Regions from separate parts of the Macrococcus epidermidis genome, predicted to be linked through region 3. Evidence: riboswitches for the same ligand, from Rfam matches in the RefSeq annotation. Region 3 holds a riboswitch; each other region holds the start of a gene.
The links. Region 3 has a riboswitch for S-adenosylmethionine ahead of KFV12_RS01625 (methionine ABC transporter ATP-binding protein). Riboswitches for the same ligand answer to the same signal wherever they lie in the genome.

Region 1 (4,230 bases), 470 kb from region 3:
TTTTATTTTAAGTTCTCGGCTAAAAATGCTTTAACTGATTCAGGTGTTTTTGCGTTAGCAGAATGAAGATGTGCTAATTTTTCACCTTTTTCAAAGATAAGGATACTTGGGATACCCATTACTTCATTCTCATCAGCAGCTTCAGGTACTTGGTCACGGTTGATTTTATACCATGTATAATCATTGTATTCATCTACAATAGGATCAATCCAGAAATCCATACGTGTACAATCGGGACACCAATCTGCAAAGAATTTTACGATTACTTTCTCATCTTGATTTATAATTTCTTTAAATTCTTCATATTGACTTATTGTTCTCATAATTATTCCCTCACAGTGTTTTATATAATTTATTTATATGATAATTATATACCTTTTTAATAAATTATTAAACGATAAGGATTGCAGTTGTAACCTTTAAGAATAATTGTTAATATTAGGTTAAATTAAGAAGGAGGCCTATGATGATAAAATTTTATCAGTTACCAAATTGTAGTACATGTAGAAAGGCAGCAAAATATTTAGAAACACATGGCGTTAGTTTTGAACCTATCCATATCGTTGAACTTACTCCCACGGCTGCTGAATTTAAAGCGATTGTAGAGCAGACAAATGTTGATGTTGATGCGCTTTTCAATAAACAGGGTGCTAAATTTAAAGCATTAAACCTTAAAGAAACATTAAGCGAAAAGTCAGATGATGAAAAGTTTGAATTACTTGCTTCAGATGGTATGTTAGTTAAAAGACCGTTAGCTGTTAATGGCAATAAAATTACTTTAGGCTTTAAAGAAAAAGAATATAGCGATACTTGGTTATAAAAATGATTGAATAAACGCTTACAATGTGTCATTATTATAGTGATAGTACTTTAATTAAACGGAGGGTTTATAATGTCAAACTTAAAATTTTCAAAAGATCACGAATGGGTAAAATCAGAAGATAATGTTAAAACAATCGGTATTACAGATTTCGCACAATCTGAATTAGGGGATATCGTATTCGTTGAATTACCAGAAGTTGGAGATGAAATCGAAGTTGGTGCTCCTTTTGGTAGCGTTGAGTCAGTAAAAACTGTATCTGAATTATATGCTCCTATCTCAGGCAAAGTTATTGAAGTTAACTCTGAATTAGAAGATTCTCCTGAATTAGTAAACGAATCAGCAATGGATCAAGCTTGGATGATTAAAGTTGAAGCTGACGATGCTGCACTTGAAGAATTAATGGATCAAGCACAATATGATGAAATGATTAACGCATAAATGGTATAATTTCCTTGATAATAATTTATCAAGGAATTTTTTTATTATCAAATTGCTAAAACTGAATACAATATGATAAAAAGGTGATGGACATGTCTGTAATTACTAAAGTTATCGTTGTAGAAGGAAAGCGTGACAAACTAAGATTACAAGAAGTATTAACGGAACCTGTACATATTATATGCACCAATGGCACGATGGGTATCGGAAAACTGGATGATATGATTGAAGATTTGTACCATCATAAAGTTTATATTATGACCGATAGTGATAAAGCTGGACGTAAAATTAGATCTTGGTTTAAACGCCATGTGAGTGAAAGTAATCATATTCATATTGATCCGAAATACGGTGAGGTGGGTAATTGTCCACTAGATTATTTAGCAAGAACGATGATGAAACATCAGTTTGATGTAAAACAACAATTGATATGGAAAGGTAAGCCCGCGCAATATGAACTTAAATCAGCTTTTGCAATTTGAAATTTCAGATCAACCATTTATTCTATTTGGATATACCCCGTTTTGTGGTACATGTAAGCTTGCAGAAAAGATGTTAGATATTACTGCTGCATCTCTAAATATACCCGTTATAAAAATTGATTTAAATTATTATGAAAATTTAAGTCAGTATTATGAAATAAAAAGTGTACCTGTGCTATTGTTTATTCGTAATGGGATAGTCGAAAATATTTCTTATCAATTTGAGTCCGTAACAACTTTGTATGAAAATTTAAATTTACTGTTGACGAATACTTCAAATTGACTTAAGATAAAGAACATATTCATAAAACAACTAAATAAACTCTTATCCAGAGTGGTGGAGGGATGTGCCCTATGAAACCCGGCAACCGTCAATAATGACATGGTGCCAATTCACATAAAGTTATATTAACTTTAGAAGATGAGAGAGTCGAAAATAGATAATTATCGTCTTTCTTATGTTCACATAGGAGAGACGTTTTTTTGTTAGGAGGCCAAATTTGATTACATTAAACAATGTTGTAAAGACATTTACAACAAAAAAAGGAAATATACAAGCTGTCGATAACGTAAATCTTGAAATTCAAAGCGGTGAGATTTACGGTATTATTGGTTTCAGTGGTGCCGGGAAAAGTACATTAATTCGAATGTTTAACGGATTAGAATTACCGACGAGTGGTGACGTGATTGTAAATGGCAGTACCATCAATAAACTGTCAAAGCAGCAACTGAATAAAGAACGTCAAAAAATATCAATGATATTCCAGCATTTTAACCTACTTTGGAGTAGAACGGTATATGACAATATTGCATTACCTCTTGAAATAGCCGGCGTTAAAAAGAGCGACATTAGTCCTAAAGTGAAATCTTTGATTAAACTTGTTGGATTAGAAGGCAGAGAAAATGCTTATCCATCAGAATTGTCAGGAGGGCAAAAACAACGTGTAGGTATTGCCCGTGCATTAAGTAATGATCCTGACGTTTTACTTTGTGATGAAGCAACGAGTGCTTTAGATCCACAGACGACAGATGAAATTCTAGAACTATTAGTTGATATCAATAAAACGTTGAACTTAACCATAATTTTAATCACCCATGAGATGGAAGTTATCCGCAAGATCTGTCACAAAGTAGCTGTAATGGAGTTAGGGAAAGTGGTTGAAGAAGGATCAGTGATAGAAGTATTTAATAATCCAAAAACAACTATCACAAAACGTTTTGTACGTGATGATATCCAGGATAATGAAACTGAGACTTCAATCGAAGAGATTAAACAAGCATATCCACATGGCAGTATCCTGAAATTAAAATTTGTTGGCTCTTCAACTGGCCAGCCTATCGTAAGTAAAGTAATTAAGAAGTACGGCATCGAGATGAATATCTTAGCAGGAAATGTTAAACATACTCAATCAGGATCTTTCGGTAATTTAATTGTTCATGTTAAAGAAGTTAACGGATCACTTCAACCTATCGCTGAAGAATTAAAAAGCCATGGTGTTGAGATGGAGGTAGAAAGACATGGATAATTTTATTAAAACATTGACAGATATGTTAAGCATGAAAAATGTGGTATGGGCAGATGTATGGACTGCAACCGTTGAAACTTTATCAATGACTTTTATTTCTGCAATATTCACATTTATATTTGGGTTAATTATCGGTATTATATTGTTCTTAACTTCTCGCAGTAAGTCAAAAGCAGCACGTGTATTTTATAGTGTTACAGCTTTTATCGTCAATTTATTCCGAGCAATCCCATTTATTATCTTGATTTTATTGCTATTTCCATTTACAAATTTAATCATGCAGACAATCAGTGGAGTAAAAGGAGCACTGCCAGCTTTAATTATTGGTGCGGCACCTTTCTACGCACGTCTTGTTGAAATTGGATTGAAAGAGATAGATAAAGGTGTAATCGAAGCTGTTGAATCAATGGGCGCAAATACATGGACATTAATTAAAAAAGTATTAATTCCTGAAAGTTTACCAGCAATTGTATCTGGTATTACAGTCACAACGATTGCACTCGTTGGTTCTACAGCAATCGCTGGCGTTATTGGTGCCGGTGGTTTAGGTAACTTAGCTTACTTAGTTGGATTCACAAGAGGACAAAATGACGTAATTTTTGTTTCTACAGTAATTATTTTAATTATTGTATTCCTCATTCAATTCGTCGGTGACATTATTACGAAGAAAGTTGATAAACGTTAATTATCCAGAATGGATTTTTATAAAAATAATACAAAAAAGAGGAGCGTTAAAAATGAAAAAATTATTTTACGTATTTCTTACTGCATCATTAATATTAATTCTTGCAGCTTGTGGTAATGATAAATCTGACGACAACAAAACTTCAAAGTCAGATGACAAAACGATCACAGTAGGGGCTTCACCCGCACCACATGCAGAAATTTTAGAAGAAGCAAAAGCAGCACTAAAAAAAGAAGGTTATGATTTAAAAATTAAAATCATCAATGACTATACAAC
Region 2 (4,230 bases), 120 kb from region 3:
TTTTTTATATTTTTTTGATCATGCAATAAGCTGGATATCTTTCGCCCTCTATTTGATTACCTTGTTCAAATCCAAGTTTTAAATACATGTCGTGTGCAACCGTATTAGGGACATCCACAAGTAACGTTATATATTTTATATGCGGAAAATGACTCATAATGAATTCCGGTAAAGCAATTAACGCTTGTTTTGCATAACCATTTCTTAAATGCCTATAATCAGTCGCAAAAGATCTTATGTATATACTGTTATCCACTTCAAATTTGTTTTCAAACTCACTATGTTCATGTAACACAAAAAATACAACAGGTATTCCCGCTTCATTTAGTCCAAAAATTGGTGTGCGATTAGTATCTTCTTTTGCCACACTGATGTTTACTTCCGGACTTTTCACAAACTTTAATTGTTCTTCAGTTAACTTAAATTGTAATAGTAAATCTTCGTGGTTTTTTGTATATCGAATAAGTTTCATAAAGTGCTCTCTTCCTCTCTTAAGTCATCTTATTGCATAAGGATTATTATTAAATTATAACAAATTGATATAAATACTGTTTACTTCTATATCTGCTAGGGAAAACATTCAAAAAAGATATGGAGGGTTTCTATGGACATTAACCAATATAAAGTAATACCCAATACTAAATTTGATTTCAATAATTATAAAACATCAGAAAATGAAAAACAAAATAACGATAAAATAAAAGTCGATATCATGCCTGATTTAACAGAAAAACTTGAAAAGCTCCATCTAAAATTACATGCTGCTGAAAAAAATGGTATCATCGTTGTGCTGCAGGCACTAGATGCCGCCGGAAAAGATGAAGTTATCAGTTATATCTTCTCTAACCTAAGTGCACAAGGATTAAAGACTACTTCTTTCGGTAAGCCGAATGACACAGAGCTTAAACACGACTATTTATGGCGTTATCATGAAGGGTTACCTGAGCGTGGGCAAATTGGAATTTTTAATCGTTCATACTATGAAGATGTACTTGCGCCAAGAATACATGATTCTGTTGAAGAACATGAAACGCCAAATAATGAAATAGATGAATCAATTTGGAAAACACGATACCGTCAAATCAATGACTATGAACGTTATTTAACTGAAAATGGATTTGAAGTGATTAAATTCTTCTTCAACATGTCCAAAGATGAGCAACGTGATCGTTTACTTGAGCGAATGACTAATAAAGATAAGAACTGGGAGTTTTCATTCAATGACGTAAAAGAACGTGAGTATTGGGATGACTATCAAAAAATATTCTCTGAAATGTTAGAAGCTACATCTACTGAACATAGTCCGTGGTTCATTTTACCTGCAGATGATGAATGGCATACAAGACGTATCGTTACAGAAGTTATGATAGATACAATAAAGCGATTAAAACCTGAGTTTCCTGAAATTTCACAAGAAAATCAACAGAAACTAGAGGAATATATCAATAAATTAAAAAATAACTAACAAATAATTTCAAAATAAATATTTGACAATTCAGAATAATCGTTTTAGAATTATGTTTAATTCTTACAACTAAATATTACTTATCCAGAGTGGTGGAGGGACTGGCCCTATGAAACCCAGCAACCTATTCAATTAGGTGCTAATTCCAGCAGGTATAACCTGAAAGATGAGCTTATGAGTCTACTTCTTTGAGGTAGGCTCATTTTTTTGCTCCTCTTATTAAATTTAGTGTGGAATACAATTTAATGCCAGGAGGAATTCATTATGACAAATCATTACAAATTTGAAACTCTGCAAGTTCATGCAGGACAAGTTATCGACAAGGAAACGAACGCACGTGCACTTCCGATTTATCAAACAACATCATTTATATTCAACGATACGGAACATGCTGCAAATCTCTTCGGTTTAAAAGAATTAGGTAACATATATTCAAGACTTACAAATCCTACAACAGCTGCTTTTGAGACACGTGTTGCTGAACTTGAAGGTGGTGTAGCAGGTGTCGCTGTCGCTTCAGGAATGGCTGCCATTACTTATGCGATACAAACGATTGCGAACAGCGGTGACCACATCGTAGCAACTACAAGTTTATATGGTGGAACACACACTTTATTCGAACACACATTTAAGAAATTCGGTATTGAAACAACACTCGTGGATACGACAAATTTAGAACATGTAAAAGAGGCATTAAAAGATAATACAAAAGCTATTTTTGTAGAAACTATCGGTAATCCTGAAGGAAATGTTGAAGATATTGAAGCGCTTGCAAACATTGCACACAATCATGGTATTCCTTTAATCGTCGATAATACTTTTGCTTCTCCCTATCTGTGTCGTCCAATTGAGTTTGGTGCAGATATTGTCGTACATTCCGCAACGAAATTTATAGGAGGACATGGTACTTCAATTGGTGGCGTCATTATTGATAGTGGTAATTTTGACTGGGATAATGGTAAGTTTACAAACTTATCCGAACCTGATCCAAGCTATCATAATCTCATTTTTACCGCAGCTTTTGGTGAAGCTGCCTATGCCTTTAAGATACGCACAACCCTACTCAGAGATACTGGTGCAGCAATTTCACCGTTCAATTCATTTTTATTAACCCAAGGATTAGAAACACTTTCGCTTCGTGTAGAGCGTCACGTGGAAAATACACAAAAAGTAATCGCGTTTCTTTCCAATCACGATAAGATTGCCTGGATTAAATATGCAGATACACCAGACAGTCCATACAAAACATTGCAAGAAAAATACTTACCGAAAGGTGCAGGTTCTATCTTTACGTTCGGAGTTAAAGGTGGACGTGAAGCCGGTAAGAAGTTTATCGAATCACTTGAGCTCTTCTCTTTACTTGCAAATGTTGGAGATGCAAAATCGCTTATCATTCATCCCGCTTCTACTACACATGCACAACTTACAGAAGATGAACAACTCGCAGCAGGTGTAAGTCCAGAAACGATTCGAATTTCTATTGGCATTGAACATATCGATGATATTATCGCAGACCTGGAACAAGGATTAAGTGTGATTTAATTGGTTGTTCCTCGTATTCTAATCGTTAATTTAATGCCAAATCAATTCGAAACGGAACTGCAGTTTAAACATCATTTTAAAACAGCTATGATTGATTTTTTATATTTAGATACACATCAAACAAATACTGAAAAAAGAAATTATGCTAAGCAACATTATATAAATTTCGAACAAGCTCAACGATACGATTATGATGCGTTAATCGTAACAGGAGCACCTGTAGAGCATCTTCCTTTTGCATCTGTTTATTATTATGAAGAACTTAAAAGCATCATAGATTGGTCTAAAGCGCAACAACATACGCGGTTGTTTATTTGCTGGGCAGCACAATTTGCGTTACATCACTATTACAATATTGAGAAATTCACTTTTAAAGGTAATAAGAAATTGTTTGGTGTATATGCTTATAATGTTCTGGTGGATCATCCTTTAACAAATAATTTTCAAAGCTACTATATACCCCAATCACGCTATACAAATTTTGTGATACAAGATATTAAAGATAAGACTGACTTAACCATAATCAGCACTCATCCTGAATTTGGTGCAGATTTATTAATATCAAAAGATAATAAAGATATTTATATTAATGGCCATTTAGAGTATGCACCTAATACGCTGCATACGGAATATATTCGTGATTGTAAAAAAGGGCTAACAATTTCATTCCTTGAAAATTACTACGCTCATGATAATTCTAGTGATTTGGTAATACAGCGATGGAAACCTTTTGCTGATTCATTCTTCAATGCCTTTGTAACGATACTTAGCACAGACAAAAGTAAGTGATAATGTTAAAAGTTTACAAAATTTTAAACATTGTGTTAATTCCTTTTATATACATTCCTTTCGTTAGAATTACTTAATTATTTGCGTTACGATAAGAGTAATACTATACGCAAAGGAATGTTCGTTATGAAAAATGAAAAATGGCATCAACGCTCTATCGATGACACACTTCATGTGTTTAACACCTCAATAAATAGCGGTTTGTCCCATGAACAAGTGGAAGCAAACCAGTCAACTTATGGTCTAAATGCACTTCCAGCAAAGCGAGAGAAGCCTAAAATCATTAAGTTTTTCGGCCACTTTAACGATATTTTAATATATGTATTACTAGTTGCTGCAGCGATTACAGGATTTTTAGGACACTTTCTTGATATGTCGGTTATCATTCTTGTTGCAGTGATTAATGCAATCATTGGTTATGTACAGGAATCGCG
Region 3 (4,230 bases):
TATTATCTTTTATCTACACGTTTACTGATAAAGTCACCAGTTATTTGAATCAATTGTACAAGTATAATGAGTATAATGACTGTTACAATCATCGTAACGTTGTCATAACGATAGTATCCATATCGAATGGCAAGGTCACCAATACCTCCGCCACCGATAACACCAGCAGTTGCACTATAAGCTAGTATGCTAATAATCGCTAAAGTAATTGCCTGAAAAATCCCTGACATACTTTCTGGAATTAACACGTCCATAATAATTTGTTTAAGTGATGCACCAGTAGCTACACATGCTTCAATGACACCTTTATCGACTTCCTTTAAAGATGTTTCGATAAGTCTAGCAAATAAAGGTACAGCGGCAAGCGTTAAAGCGACACTTGCAACATAAGGACCATGGGACTGCCCAACAATCTTGGTAGCAAATGGCAGTATCGCTACCATCAAAATGATAAACGGAAACGAACGGATGATATTGACGATAAATCCTAATATCGAGTTAAGTGGTCCATTCGGTAAAAGTAATTGATTGCGTGTTAAATAAAGAAGGATACCAAGTGGCAATCCAATAAGAACAGAGAGTGTAATTGCAATACTAGACATTAAAATCGTTTCTAAAAATGCTTTATATAATTCTGGTAGAAGTGTTTGAAATTTATCGCTCATTTATGCCACCCTCTCGATTCCGTTCGATTTCTTTATGTATTCATTTATAGCAATTCTTTCTTGAATATCACCTGTAACTTCGAAAGTTAATATACCTATCGGTTGATTCTGTATGTATTCAATCCTACCTTGAATAATCGAGATATCGCAGTTAAATTTCTTATATAAATTATTGATAAAGGCACTTTCTGCACTATCTCCAATAAACTTAACCGTAATAATTTCTTTATGTTCATCATTTAATTTCGTATATTGATCTGGTAATTCCAGATGATAGATATCATTTACAAAGTGTCTTGTTAAATCACTTTGTGGATTAGAAAACACAGTAAATACATCTGCATGTTCCACGATTTCTCCATTATCCATTACGGCCACTTCATCACAAATTTCTTTTATGACATCCATCTCATGCGTAATTACAACGACAGTAATCCCTAATTTCTGATTAATATCGCGAATCAAGTTTAATATACTTTTTGTTGTCTCTGGATCTAGCGCACTCGTCGCTTCATCACACAACAATATTTCCGGATCATTGGCAAGCGCACGTGCAATTCCGACACGTTGCTTTTGTCCTCCAGACAACTCTCTTGGATAACTATCACGGCGATGGGTTAGTCCTACAAGATTAAGTAATTCAGTAATGCGATCATCATACTGTTTCTTAGGGAAATGTGCTGCTTTTAAACTGAATGCGATGTTTTCCGCTACTGTCTTAGATTGGATTAAATTAAACTGCTGGAAAATCATCCCTATGTTTAATCGTTCTTTTTGTAGTTTCTGTTTGTTTAACGTTGTAATATCTACATCATTGACAAGCACTTGGCCACTCGTAGGTCTCTCGAGTAAATTTATTGTTCTGAGCAAAGTACTTTTTCCAGCACCACTATAACCAATAAGTCCAAATATCTTTCCGGTTGGAATCATTAAATAAATATCTTTCAACGCTTGTGTCGTCTTACCGTTCCTTCTGTATGTCTTATTGACATCAATAAACTGTATCGCCAATCTATTCCCTCCACTTACTTATCCAAAGAAAAAAACGTCATTGCTTAATAGCAATGACGTAATATATGAGTCACTTATCTATCAAGCATAATAGCTTGTTGGATTTAGCACAGTACTCGTAAGAGCCCGCTGCTGAGACGTCATAGGGCCAATTCCCTCAGTCTCTCTGGATAAGATATTTAATTTTTAATATGGTATTTATATTAGTACTCAAATTTTCAATTGTCAATGAATTCTTTAGTTTTTATTTACAACGGTTACGCGCTCTGTTGTTGTATTACTTTTCGTAAATTTATTACGCATTTTCATCAATAATTCATATACAATCGGAACTACAATTAATGTTAATAACGTGGATGATACTAAACCACCGATTACCGTTACAGCAAGCGCTTTAGAAATTAATACCGAACCATCTCCACCAAATAATAACGGCATTAATGCGCCAACTGTAGCAAGTGCTGTCATAAGTATTGGACGTACACGAGTCGTTGCAGCTTCTAAAATTGCTTCACGTGTCGGTAAACCTTCTGCTTCTTTGTTAATGACACGGTCAATTAATACGATAGCATTTGTTACAACGATACCAATTAACATTAACATACCAATCATAGATGGTACTGATAAAGTTTCTTTGAAAGCTAATAGTCCTAATATTACGCCGATAATTGTAAATGGTAATGAGAATAAGATTGCAAGTGGTGCAAGTCCACCTTTAAATGTTAATACTAAGATGAGATAAACAATACCTACTGCTGCAAGCATTGCAAGCCCGAGTTGAGAGAAACTTTCTCCAATATCTTCACTTGTTCCACCAACGTGAACATCAACATTATCAGGGTGTTTTAAAGTATTAACCTTTTCTGTTACATCTTGTGTTGCTTTACTTACATCTTTACCTTTGATTTTACCTTCAACGGATGCTGAAATATTACCATCTTCACGTTTAATCGTGTCAGAAGTTTTAGTTTCTTCAATCTTTACAACATCACTTAATTTCACTGATTTACCTAATGGTGATGTAAGTTTTGTATTTTCTAACTTTTCTTTCGTCCAGTTATCTTCTTTTTTCTTCGTTAAGATTACTTCCGTTGATTGTCCTTTTTCGCCAACTTTCGTTACAACTTTATCATCGCCACGTTGATTTAATGTCATTGCAACTTGTCCAGCTGTTAAACCTAACTCAGATAATTTATTATGATCTACTTTTAAAGTATACGCATCGTAACTATCTGAAAGTGACGTATTGACATTTGTTAATGATTTTACATCTTTTAATTCTTTTTCTAACTTTTCAACGACTGGTCGAATAGCTTCTGTCGATGGTCCATTTACGGTTACTGTAACCGCATTTGTTGCACCACCTGTTGCGAAGTCCTGGTTTTTCCAATCGCCCTCATGATTTAATTTAGCAATTTTCGCTAACACTTTATCCGCTTCATCTTCCCAGTTTGGTGTATCTTTCTTGTATTCAACCATCATTGCCATATCATTAGATGCGACAGGGTTGAATGGATTTTCTCCACCAACAGAAAACTGTGTATTCACAACGTTTTCATTTTTAGCTAATATTTTCTGAACTACTTCACCTTTTTTCACAACGTCTTCTTCTTTTTCACCTGGTTTCGGTTTGTATGTTAATGCCAGTAACTTATCTTCACCTGTAGAAATAAATGACGTACCTAAATAAGGTGTTAAGAATAGACTACCCACAAGTAATAACACACTTAATGCAGATACAATCGCTTTATGTCTTAATGACCAGTCTAATATCTTGCGATAGAATCCAGCAATCTTTCCAACCTTCTCTTCATCGTCATGATGACCTTTAATACCGTTCTTAAAGAATGTATGTGCAAGCATCGGCACGATAGTAATCGCAATTAAAAGTGAGGCAAGTAATGCAAATACAACGGTCCATGCAAATGGTCTGAAGATTTCACCAATAGACCCAGATACTAAAGCTAATGGTAAGAATACAGCGATTGTAACCATCGTTGAACTCATGATTGGAATGAACATTTCTTTCGTTGCACTGCTGATTAATGCAAATCCTGTTAACTTCTCACCTTTAAGCGACATACGACGGAATATATTCTCAATAACGACAATCGAGTCATCAATAACACGTCCAATTGCAACGGTCATCGCCCCTAACGTCATAATGTTAAGTGAAATGTCCATCTGTTTTAAAATAAGCATCGCCATTAAAATAGACATCGGAATAGAAACAACCGCAATTAAAGTTGAACGAATATTTCTTAGGAAGATCAAAATCATAATAACCGCAAATATCGCACCGATAATCGCTTTTTCCGCCATCGTCTTAACTGAATCTTCAATCGGTTTTGCCTGATCCATCATAAGTACGGCACTCATATCAGGATTGTCTTTTTTAAATTGTTTAACTTTTTCTTTTACTTCATTAGCCAAAGTTACAGTGTTCGCATCGTCTGATTTGATAACCTGCACGCTTAATGAGTCTTTACCATTTGTTTTAGAAATTGATTCACGGCTTTGCACTGTTTTTATATCTGCTACTTCTGATAACTTC

Region 1: linked by a shared signal. The riboswitch ahead of KFV12_RS04205 (methionine ABC transporter ATP-binding protein) and the one ahead of KFV12_RS01625 (methionine ABC transporter ATP-binding protein) in region 3 are both predicted to bind S-adenosylmethionine.
Region 2: linked by a shared signal. The riboswitch ahead of KFV12_RS01055 (O-acetylhomoserine aminocarboxypropyltransferase/cysteine synthase family protein) and the one ahead of KFV12_RS01625 (methionine ABC transporter ATP-binding protein) in region 3 are both predicted to bind S-adenosylmethionine.

The regions. Positions count from the first base shown of each region.
Region 1 covers NZ_CP073819.1:774,655-778,884, forward strand. Annotated here, with positions in the region: gene KFV12_RS04180 (thioredoxin family protein) at 3-323, opposite strand; gene KFV12_RS04185 (Spx/MgsR family RNA polymerase-binding regulatory protein) at 467-820, shown strand; gene gcvH (glycine cleavage system protein GcvH) at 893-1,261, shown strand; gene KFV12_RS04195 (toprim domain-containing protein) at 1,354-1,743, shown strand; gene KFV12_RS04200 (thioredoxin family protein) at 1,715-2,026, shown strand; SAM riboswitch class I at 2,066-2,171, shown strand; gene KFV12_RS04205 (methionine ABC transporter ATP-binding protein) at 2,244-3,269, shown strand; gene KFV12_RS04210 (methionine ABC transporter permease) at 3,262-3,954, shown strand; gene KFV12_RS04215 (MetQ/NlpA family ABC transporter substrate-binding protein) at 4,007-4,230, shown strand, end outside.
Region 2 covers NZ_CP073819.1:193,256-197,485, reverse strand. Annotated here, with positions in the region: gene KFV12_RS01065 (GNAT family N-acetyltransferase) at 5-472, opposite strand; gene KFV12_RS01060 (PPK2 family polyphosphate kinase) at 605-1,465, shown strand; SAM riboswitch class I at 1,543-1,638, shown strand; gene KFV12_RS01055 (O-acetylhomoserine aminocarboxypropyltransferase/cysteine synthase family protein) at 1,730-3,007, shown strand; gene KFV12_RS01050 (homoserine O-acetyltransferase/O-succinyltransferase family protein) at 3,008-3,796, shown strand; gene KFV12_RS01045 (cation-transporting P-type ATPase) at 3,923-4,230, shown strand, end outside.
Region 3 covers NZ_CP073819.1:308,317-312,546, reverse strand. Annotated here, with positions in the region: gene KFV12_RS01630 (methionine ABC transporter permease) at 3-665, opposite strand; gene KFV12_RS01625 (methionine ABC transporter ATP-binding protein) at 666-1,676, opposite strand; SAM riboswitch class I at 1,748-1,853, opposite strand; gene KFV12_RS01620 (efflux RND transporter permease subunit) at 1,914-4,230, opposite strand, start outside.